One region of the Neobacillus sp. D3-1R genome, then DNA from elsewhere that is predicted to be linked to it. Evidence: a T-box and tRNA genes for the amino acid it is inferred to sense, from the RefSeq annotation. Region 1 holds a T-box; the other holds one or more tRNA genes.
The links. The T-box of region 1 lies ahead of ACSBPO_RS16010 (glycine--tRNA ligase). A T-box ahead of a tRNA ligase gene usually reads a tRNA of that ligase, here a tRNA-Gly.
Positions count from the first base shown of each region.

Region 2: it encodes a tRNA-Gly, which carries the amino acid that the T-box ahead of ACSBPO_RS16010 (glycine--tRNA ligase) is inferred to sense. The anticodon was not compared.

Region 1 covers NZ_CP197471.1:3,105,960-3,111,038, reverse strand. Annotated here, with positions in the region: gene recO (DNA repair protein RecO) at 1-743, shown strand, start outside; T-box leader at 816-989, shown strand; gene ACSBPO_RS16010 (glycine--tRNA ligase) at 1,071-2,453, shown strand; gene ACSBPO_RS16005 (helix-turn-helix transcriptional regulator) at 2,635-3,270, shown strand; gene ACSBPO_RS16000 (pyruvate, water dikinase regulatory protein) at 3,295-4,101, shown strand; partial or broken gene ACSBPO_RS15995 (DUF188 domain-containing protein) at 4,481-4,883, shown strand; gene dnaG (DNA primase) at 4,918-5,079, shown strand, end outside.
Region 2 covers NZ_CP197471.1:4,339,819-4,344,897, reverse strand. Annotated here, with positions in the region: rRNA gene ACSBPO_RS21870 (23S ribosomal RNA) at 1-2,323, shown strand, start outside; rRNA gene rrf (5S ribosomal RNA) at 2,416-2,531, shown strand; tRNA gene ACSBPO_RS21860 (tRNA-Asn) at 2,542-2,616, shown strand; tRNA gene ACSBPO_RS21855 (tRNA-Glu) at 2,634-2,708, shown strand; tRNA gene ACSBPO_RS21850 (tRNA-Val) at 2,780-2,855, shown strand; tRNA gene ACSBPO_RS21845 (tRNA-Thr) at 2,953-3,025, shown strand; tRNA gene ACSBPO_RS21840 (tRNA-Lys) at 3,036-3,111, shown strand; tRNA gene ACSBPO_RS21835 (tRNA-Leu) at 3,145-3,229, shown strand; tRNA gene ACSBPO_RS21830 (tRNA-Gly) at 3,257-3,331, shown strand; tRNA gene ACSBPO_RS21825 (tRNA-Leu) at 3,338-3,426, shown strand; tRNA gene ACSBPO_RS21820 (tRNA-Arg) at 3,498-3,574, shown strand; tRNA gene ACSBPO_RS21815 (tRNA-Pro) at 3,581-3,657, shown strand; tRNA gene ACSBPO_RS21810 (tRNA-Ala) at 3,680-3,755, shown strand; tRNA gene ACSBPO_RS21805 (tRNA-Ser) at 3,795-3,887, shown strand; tRNA gene ACSBPO_RS21800 (tRNA-Met) at 3,937-4,010, shown strand; tRNA gene ACSBPO_RS21795 (tRNA-Asp) at 4,042-4,117, shown strand; tRNA gene ACSBPO_RS21790 (tRNA-Phe) at 4,147-4,222, shown strand; tRNA gene ACSBPO_RS21785 (tRNA-Tyr) at 4,239-4,322, shown strand; tRNA gene ACSBPO_RS21780 (tRNA-His) at 4,390-4,465, shown strand; tRNA gene ACSBPO_RS21775 (tRNA-Gln) at 4,482-4,556, shown strand; tRNA gene ACSBPO_RS21770 (tRNA-Cys) at 4,564-4,637, shown strand; tRNA gene ACSBPO_RS21765 (tRNA-Gly) at 4,651-4,724, shown strand; tRNA gene ACSBPO_RS21760 (tRNA-Ile) at 4,735-4,811, shown strand; tRNA gene ACSBPO_RS21755 (tRNA-Asn) at 4,821-4,895, shown strand; tRNA gene ACSBPO_RS21750 (tRNA-Ser) at 4,908-4,998, shown strand; tRNA gene ACSBPO_RS21745 (tRNA-Arg) at 5,006-5,079, shown strand.

The sequences.
Region 1 (5,079 bases):
TTCAAAAATGTGAGGGCATCGTCATAAGAGCGATTGATTACAGTGAAACAAACAAAATTGTAACCATATATACTCGTGAATGGGGAAAGGTAGGAGTGATGGCTAGGGGTGCGAAAAAGCCCAATAGTCGGTTGGCAGCCATCACTCAGCTGTTCACCTACGGTTACTTTTTAATTCAAAGAGGGACAGGTCTAGGCACGTTGCAACAAGGAGAAATCCTTTCTTCTATGAGAAACATTCGTGAAGATATTGTCATGACGGCTTACGCAAGTTATATTTTGGAATTAACGGATAAATGTACAGATGAAAAAAAACCTAATCCTTACTTATTCGAACTTTTATTTCAAACCTTAAACTATATGAATGAGGAATATGACGTAGATATTCTCATTCATATTTACGAAATGAAAATGTTAAATTTACTTGGGCTCTATCCAGTTCTAAATAAATGTGCCGTTTGTGGAGAAACAGACGGTCATTTTTCATTTTCCATTCGGGAAAACGGTTTTATTTGTCATAGGTGTATAGAAAAAGATCCCTACCATATGAAAATTTCTAGTTCGACCATAAAGCTCTTAAGAATCTTTTATTTTTTTGATTTATCAAGACTTGGTAATATCTCAGTAAAAGATGAAACAAAAAAAGAACTTAAGACAGTGATAGATGCTTATTTTGAGGAATATTCAGGTTTACATATAAAGTCCAAAAGATTCCTTGATCAAATGGATAAATTTAAATTCTAGCTAGATATATTAAAATTTTAACAATGTTGACAAGAAAGTATGCTTTAAGATAATATTTTTATTACATAAAAAATAGTTGCATTGATGGAAAAGAGTACTAAATAATTCTTATAAAAGCGAACCTAGGATGGTGCGAGCTAGGGTATAAGGGATTTGGGAAGGCATTCTGGAGCAGCATTTTAATAAAGTGGCCACTTTTAGAAGGTGGCAAATAGGGTGGAACCGCGGGTAACTCTCGTCCCTATGCTGAGGCATAGGGATGGGAGTTTTTTTATTGATTCTTATCTCCTATGCAAAAGTAAAATTTTATAAGAAGGAGCGAAAAAAATGAGTGCAACTATGGAACAAATCGTCTCTCACGCAAAGCATAGAGGTTTTGTATTTCCTGGGTCTGAGATTTATGGTGGCCTTGCCAATACGTGGGATTACGGCCCTTTAGGGGTAGAATTTAAAAATAACATTAAACGAGCATGGTGGAAAAAGTTTGTCCAAGAATCACCATATAATGTGGGATTAGATGCAAGTATCCTTATGAATCCTAGAACTTGGGAAGCTTCGGGTCATATTGGTAATTTTAATGATCCGATGATTGATTGTAAGAATTGTAAAGCGAGACATCGTGCAGATAAATTAATTGAAAATGCACTGGAAGAAAAAGGTATGGAAATGGTCGTAGATGGTTTACCATTTGAAAAAATGGAAGAACTAGTGAAAGAACATAATATCGCTTGTCCTGACTGTGGTAGCCATGATTTCACAGGTATTAGACAATTTAATTTAATGTTTAAAACCTTCCAAGGTGTTACTGAATCTAGCACGAACGAAATCTTCTTACGTCCCGAAACAGCTCAAGGTATTTTTGTTAACTTTAAAAATGTACAACGTACAATGAGAAAGAAGTTACCATTTGGTATTGCTCAAATCGGAAAAAGTTTTCGTAATGAAATTACTCCAGGTAACTTTACTTTCCGTACTAGAGAATTTGAACAAATGGAACTTGAATTCTTCTGTAAACCAGGTGAAGAATTAACATGGTTTAATTATTGGAAAAACTTTGCTGAACAGTGGTTATTGACTTTAGGAATGAATGAAGAGAATTTGAGACTTCGTGACCATTCTGAAGATGAGCTATCTCACTACAGTAACGCAACAACTGATTTTGAGTTTAAATTCCCATTCGGATGGGGTGAGTTATGGGGTGTTGCATCAAGAACAGATTACGATTTAAAACAGCATATGCAATACTCTGGGGAAGACTTTAATTATATTGATCCGGAAACGAATGAACGTTACGTTCCTTTCTGTATCGAGCCATCACTTGGAGCAGATCGTGTAACGTTAGCCTTTTTAATTGATGCTTATGATGAAGAACAGCTTGAAGATGGTACTTCAAGAACGGTTATGCATTTCCACCCAGCATTAGCTCCTTATAAGGCTGCTATTTTGCCATTATCTAAAAAGTTGTCTGAAGAAGCAAAAGAAGTTTTTGCCGAATTATCTAAACACTTTTTAGTGGATTATGATGAGGCAGGTTCAATTGGTAAACGTTATCGTCGTCATGATGAAATTGGTACTCCGTACTGTATTACCTATGATTTTGATTCGAAAGAAGATAACATGGTTACGGTAAGGGACAGAGATACAATGGAACAAAAACGTATCCCTATCGCAGAACTTGTAAACTTTATCCAAGAAAAAATTATGTTTTAATGTAGAAAAAAGGTGCAGAATGAACTGCACCTTTTTCTTTTGAAATGAAATAAAAAGCAATAGCTTTATAAAAACAACTTTATTCCTTTTCATATAAAAAATAATTAGTATATAATATTGCTATTAAAGTATAACCTTAAGTGCTTAATTTAAAGAAAAATATACATATAGAACAACCAAGGTGGTGAGTACAATCGAATTAAATAAGCGGCAAGAACAAATACTTCAAATCGTTAAGGACCAAGGGCCAATTACTGGAGAACAAATTGCAGACCAATTAAATTTAACAAGAGCAACACTGAGACCGGATTTGGCGATTTTAACGATGGCAGGCTATTTAGATGCAAGACCAAGGGTTGGTTATTTTTATACAGGAAAATCCGGTACACAATTATTAACTGAAAATCTACAAAAGTTATTCGTGAAGGATTTTCAATCGATACCTGTGGTTATAAGTGAAAATGTCTCTGTTTACGATGCAATATGTACAATGTTTTTAGAGGATGTTGGAACCATGTTTGTGGTTGATCAACATTCCAAATTAGTCGGTGTTTTATCACGGAAAGATTTGCTTCGGGCAAGCTTGGGAAAACAGGACTTAACAAATATTCCAGTGAATATTATCATGACAAGAATGCCTAACATAACAATGTGCAGAAAAGATGATTTGTTAATTGATGTGGCGCAGAAACTTATTTCGAAGCAAATCGATGCATTACCAATTGTTAGGGAAACAGAACAGGGGTTTGAAGTAATTGGAAGGATTACCAAAACAAATATAACAAAAGCCTTTTTATCACTTGCTCAAGATCAATAGGCTCCAGAGAGGAGAATGATAAAAATGAGTAAGCCTGTCATCTATGTAGTATCAGATTCTGTAGGAGAAACAGCAGAATTAGTTACAAAGGCTGCTATAAGTCAATTTAATGGATCAAATCTGGTCCTTAAAAGATTTCCTTATGTCGAGGATAAAGATAATATTGAAGAAGTGATTTCATTAGTAAAACTGGATAAGGGCATGATAGCATTTACATTGGTTAAACCTGATATTAGAGAATACATGAAACAAAGGGCTGCAGAAGAAGGGCTCTATGCATGTGACTTAATTGGTCCATTGATGGATCAAATTCAAAATTTAACTGGAAAAACACCTCTAAATGAGCCAGGACTTGTTCGTAAACTGGATGAAGATTATTTTAAAAAAGTTGAAGCAATAGAATTTGCCGTTAAATATGATGATGGGCGTGATCCTAGAGGCATATTAAAAGCGGATATTGTATTAGTAGGTGTATCACGGACTTCTAAAACACCTTTATCTCAATATTTAGCTCATAAAAGATTAAAAGTAGCCAATGTGCCGTTAGTTCCTGAAGTTGACCCCCCAGAAGAATTATTTTTAGTGCCACCGGAAAAATGCTTCGGTTTAAAAATAAGTCCTGAAAAGTTAAACTTTATCAGGCGGGAACGATTAATTTCTTTAGGTTTAAATGACCAAGCCAGTTATGCCAATATAGATAGAATTAAAGAAGAGATTACCTATTTCAACAAAGTTGTTGAACGTATTGGCTGCTCAGTAATTGATGTCACGAATAAGGCGGTAGAGGAAACCGCAAATGTCATTCTTTATCATTTTCAAAGAAAAGGATGATAAAAATTTGAAGAATACGTGAACACATGGTGATATAAATATCCATGTGTTTTTTATATTAAGAATAAAAATCAATCTTTTTAAATATGTTTTTATAATAAAAAATAATAAAAAATCATGGAAAATTGATTTTTTCTATACTATAATTAAAAATTGTGATAAAAAAAGTATCATAATAGGTTTAGACTTGCATTGTAACGAATAAACTATTTATTGTTAGAAGTCAAGGCAAGTGGCCAAAAAAAATTCGACACATTGTTTATATGTGAAAACTTCTTTTTAAAAGAAGGAAAAATCGGAGTGATGTAGAATATCTAGTAATACAGCAGGCATTCCGACAATTTTTGTTGATGCTGATGCTTGTCCGGTATAAGAAAAAATTGTCGAAATAGCAAAATCATTTTCTGTTGACTGTTTTTTTGTCGCATCCTGTGCTTATATGTTTTCCAATCCTATTGGGGCTTCTTGGAAGTAATGTTGATACTCACAAAGAGGCTGTAGATTTGTACATAATGAATAAGGTTTCTCCTTTTGATATGGTTATTACGCAGGACATAGGTTTAGCCTCTACCCTTTTACCGAAAAGGGTTTATGTTCTGTCACCAAAGGGAACTTCCTATAGAGAAGAAACTATTCATATCGCCTTAGATTTGAGTTATCTTTCTGCTAAAGCAAGAAAACAGGGGATTTATGGGAAAGGTCCTAAAGCATTTACAGTAGAAGACAGAAAACGTTTTGCTCAATCATTAACAAAAATTTTGTCGAATTTTGAAGGAATTTAACTTTGATTCACGAAATAATAATGGAGTTGTTCTCATGGCAGAACGTATTGCCGAGGAAAAAATAAATGAGATCCGTCAATCAGTTGATATTGTAGAAGTTATCAGTGAGTATGTTCAACTGAAAAAACAAGGCAGGAACTATTTTGGTTTATGCCCTTTCCATGGTGAAAACTCCCCATCCTTTTCGGTATCACCT
Region 2 (5,079 bases), 1.2 Mb from region 1:
TAGAATGAACCGGCGAGTTACGATTACATGCAAGGTTAAGTTGATAAGACGGAGCCGCAGCGAAAGCGAGTCTGAATAGGGCGAATGAGTATGTGGTCGTAGACCCGAAACCAGGTGATCTACCCATGTCCAGGGTGAAGTCCAGGTAACACTGGATGGAGGCCCGAACCCACGCACGTTGAAAAGTGCGGGGATGAGGTGTGGGTAGCGGAGAAATTCCAATCGAACTTGGAGATAGCTGGTTCTCTCCGAAATAGCTTTAGGGCTAGCCTCACGTAGTAAGAGTCTTGGAGGTAGAGCACTGTTTGGACTAGGGGCCCTCATCGGGTTACCGAATTCAGACAAACTCCGAATGCCAAAGACTTATCCGTGGGAGTCAGACTGCGAGTGATAAGATCCGTAGTCAAAAGGGAAACAGCCCAGACCACCAGCTAAGGTCCCAAAGTTTACGTTAAGTGGAAAAGGATGTGGAGTTGCTTAGACAACCAGGATGTTGGCTTAGAAGCAGCCACCATTTAAAGAGTGCGTAATAGCTCACTGGTCGAGTGACTCTGCGCCGAAAATGTATCGGGGCTAAACGTAACACCGAAGCTGTGGATTGACACCATATGGTGTCAGTGGTAGGAGAGCGTTCTAAGGGCGTTGAAGCTAGACCGTAAGGACTGGTGGAGCGCTTAGAAGTGAGAATGCCGGTATGAGTAGCGAAAGATGGGTGAGAATCCCATCCACCGTATGCCTAAGGTTTCCTGAGGAAGGCTCGTCCGCTCAGGGTTAGTCGGGACCTAAGCCGAGGCCGAAAGGCGTAGGCGATGGATAACAGGTTGATATTCCTGTACCACCTCTTTATCGTTTGAGCAATGGGGGGACGCAGAAGGATAGGGTAAGCGCACTGTTGGATATGTGCGTCTAAGCAGTTAGGCTGGTAACGAGGCAAATCCCGTTACCGTGAAGGCTGAGCTGTGATAGCGAGGGAAATATAGTACCGAAGTTCCTGATTCCACGCTGCCAAGAAAAGCCTCTAGCGAGATAAAAGGTGCCCGTACCGCAAACCGACACAGGTAGGCGAGGAGAGAATCCTAAGGTGTGCGAGAGAACTCTCGTTAAGGAACTCGGCAAAATGACCCCGTAACTTCGGGAGAAGGGGTGCTTTTTGGGGTGAATAGCCTCGAAAAGCCGCAGTGAATAGGCCCAGGCGACTGTTTAGCAAAAACACAGGTCTCTGCGAAGCCGTAAGGCGAAGTATAGGGGCTGACGCCTGCCCGGTGCTGGAAGGTTAAGAGGAGGGGTTAGCGCAAGCGAAGCTCTGAATCGAAGCCCCAGTAAACGGCGGCCGTAACTATAACGGTCCTAAGGTAGCGAAATTCCTTGTCGGGTAAGTTCCGACCCGCACGAAAGGCGTAACGATCTGGGCACTGTCTCAACGAGAGACTCGGTGAAATTATAGTACCTGTGAAGATGCAGGTTACCCGCGACAGGACGGAAAGACCCCGTGGAGCTTTACTGTAGCCTGATATTGAATTTTGGTACAGCTTGTACAGGATAGGTAGGAGCCTGAGAAGCCGGAGCGCCAGCTTCGGTGGAGGCGTCGGTGGGATACTACCCTGGCTGTATTGAAATTCTAACCCGCACCCCTCTATCGGGGTGGGAGACAGTGTCAGGTGGGCAGTTTGACTGGGGCGGTCGCCTCCTAAAGAGTAACGGAGGCGCCCAAAGGTTCCCTCAGAATGGTTGGAAATCATTCGTAGAGTGTAAAGGCACAAGGGAGCTTGACTGCGAGACCTACAAGTCGAGCAGGGACGAAAGTCGGGCTTAGTGATCCGGTGGTTCCGCATGGAAGGGCCATCGCTCAACGGATAAAAGCTACCCCGGGGATAACAGGCTTATCTCCCCCAAGAGTCCACATCGACGGGGAGGTTTGGCACCTCGATGTCGGCTCATCGCATCCTGGGGCTGTAGTCGGTCCCAAGGGTTGGGCTGTTCGCCCATTAAAGCGGTACGCGAGCTGGGTTCAGAACGTCGTGAGACAGTTCGGTCCCTATCCGTCGTGGGCGTAGGAAATTTGAGAGGAGCTGTCCTTAGTACGAGAGGACCGGGATGGACGCACCACTGGTGTACCAGTTGTCTTGCCAAAGGCATCGCTGGGTAGCTATGTGCGGACGGGATAAGTGCTGAAAGCATCTAAGCATGAAGCCCCCCTCAAGATGAGATTTCCCATAGCGCAAGCTAGTAAGAACCCTGAAAGATGATCAGGTTGATAGGTCAGAGGTGGAAGCGCGGTGACGTGTGGAGCTGACTGATACTAATCGTTCGAGGACTTAACCAAAACATTTGGATATCCAAATTAGGCAAACTCGTTTTTACTTCTTCTAATACATTATCTAGTTTTGAGGGAACAAAAACCTCAACAAAATATAGTCTGGTGGCGATGGCGAGAAGGTCACACCCGTTCCCATACCGAACACGGAAGTTAAGCTTCTCAGCGCCGATGGTAGTTGGAGGATTCCTCCTGTGAGAGTAGGACGTCGCCAGGCATAATATTGTTCCGCAGTAGCTCAGTGGTAGAGCATTCGGCTGTTAACCGAACGGTCGTAGGTTCGAGTCCTACCTGCGGAGCCATATAAACAGTTTAATATGGCCCATTGGTCAAGCGGTTAAGACACCGCCCTTTCACGGCGGTAACACGGGTTCGAATCCCGTATGGGTCACCAATCTTTTTTCACGATAGTGAAAAGAAGTTTCATTAAATCGCGACAGCGAAAAGAAAGTTCCTTATTATTTTGGAGGATTAGCTCAGCTGGGAGAGCATCTGCCTTACAAGCAGAGGGTCGGCGGTTCGATCCCGTCATCCTCCACCATAGATTTTTTACGATAGTAAAAAGATCTATTCTTAATTTCGCGAGAGCGAAAAGAACTTTCCTTAAAATTATGATATTGAAGATTAGCTTATATTATGCCGGTGTAGCTCAATTGGTAGAGCAACTGACTTGTAATCAGTAGGTTGGGGGTTCAAGTCCTCTCGCCGGCATTTTTTATTGGAGCCATTAGCTCAGTCGGTAGAGCATCTGACTTTTAATCAGAGGGTCGAAGGTTCGAGTCCTTCATGGCTCACCAGATTTTTTACGATAGTAAAGGAAATTATCATATGCGGGTGTGGCGGAATTGGCAGACGCACCAGACTTAGGATCTGGCGCCGCAAGGCGTGGGGGTTCGACTCCCTTCACCCGCACCATGTTTTTTTTCATAGCGAAAAATGTGCGCGGAAGTAGTTCAGTGGTAGAACACCACCTTGCCAAGGTGGGGGTCGCGGGTTCGAATCCCGTCTTCCGCTCCAACAAATGCCGGGGTGGCGGAACTGGCAGACGCACAGGACTTAAAATCCTGCGGTAGGTGACTACCGTACCGGTTCGATTCCGGTCCTCGGCACCAAAGTTTTTTCGCGATAGCGAAAAGAACTTTCCTTAAATCTTTTAATAGATAAGAAAAGATGAGAATAAAATGCGCCCGTAGCTCAATTGGATAGAGCGTCTGACTACGGATCAGAAGGTTATGGGTTCGACTCCTTTCGGGCGCGCCATATTTACGGGAAGTAGCTCAGCTTGGTAGAGCACTTGGTTTGGGACCAAGGGGTCGCAGGTTCGAATCCTGTCTTCCCGACCACTAATTTAATTATAACTATCCTGGGGTCTTAGCTCAGCTGGGAGAGCGCCTGCCTTGCACGCAGGAGGTCAGGGGTTCGATCCCCCTAGACTCCACCAAATATTTTTCGATAGAAAAATAACTGTCCTTAATATTACGGAGGAATACCCAAGTCCGGCTGAAGGGATCGGTCTTGAAAACCGACAGGCGGGTTAAACCGCGCGGGGGTTCGAATCCCTCTTCCTCCGCCATATTTATTTTAAAATGGTGCATGTATAAAGCGAAATATATTATTATCGACGCGGGGTGGAGCAGCCCGGTAGCTCGTCGGGCTCATAACCCGAAGGTCGCAGGTTCAAATCCTGCCCCCGCAATAATCCATTTTTTTAAGTAAAATGTATCTATGGTCCCGTGGTGTAGCGGTTAACATGCCTGCCTGTCACGCAGGAGATCGCGGGTTCGATTCCCGTCGGGACCGCCATTTATATTTTTGATAGAAATTAATATATTGGCTCAGTAGCTCAGTCGGTAGAGCAAAGGACTGAAAATCCTTGTGTCGGCGGTTCGATTCCGTCCTGAGCCACCATTTTTCCATATTTTATGGAGGGGTAGCGAAGTGGCTAAACGCGGCGGACTGTAAATCCGCTCCTTTGGGTTCGGCGGTTCGAATCCGTCCCCCTCCACCATGTATTTTTGTGATAGCAAAATAATTATGGCTTTTTTTGCGTTAATGAAAATAAACTATTTATAATGGCGGTTGTGGTGAAGTGGTTAACACGCCAGATTGTGGCTCTGGTACTCGCGGGTTCGATTCCCGTCAATCGCCCCATTTTAACTAATATGATTGGGCTATAGCCAAGCGGTAAGGCATCGCACTTTGACTGCGACATGCGTTGGTTCAAATCCAGCTAGCCCAGCCAACCTTAAGGCAGCATAGCCAAGTGGTAAGGCAGAGGTCTGCAAAACCTTTATCCCCGGTTCAAATCCGGGTGTTGCCTCCAAATTTTAATATATGCGGGTGTAGTTTAATGGTAAAACCTCAGCCTTCCAAGCTGATGTCGTGGGTTCGATTCCCATCACCCGCTCCAATTTTAATAGGGGCCTATAGCTCAGCTGGTTAGAGCGCACGCCTGATAAGCGTGAGGTCGATGGTTCGAGTCCATTTAGGCCCACCATAAAATTGTTCCGCAGTAGCTCAGTGGTAGAGCATTCGGCTGTTAACCGAACGGTCGTAGGTTCGAGTCCTACCTGCGGAGCCATTTTTTTTATTTGGGGAAGTACTCAAGAGGCTGAAGAGGCGCCCCTGCTAAGGGTGTAGGTCGGGTAACCGGCGCGAGGGTTCAAATCCCTCCTTCTCCGCCATAAAATTGCGCCTTTAGCTCAGCTGGATAGAGCATACGCCTTCTAAGCGTACGGTCAGAGGTTCGAATCCTCTAAGGCGCG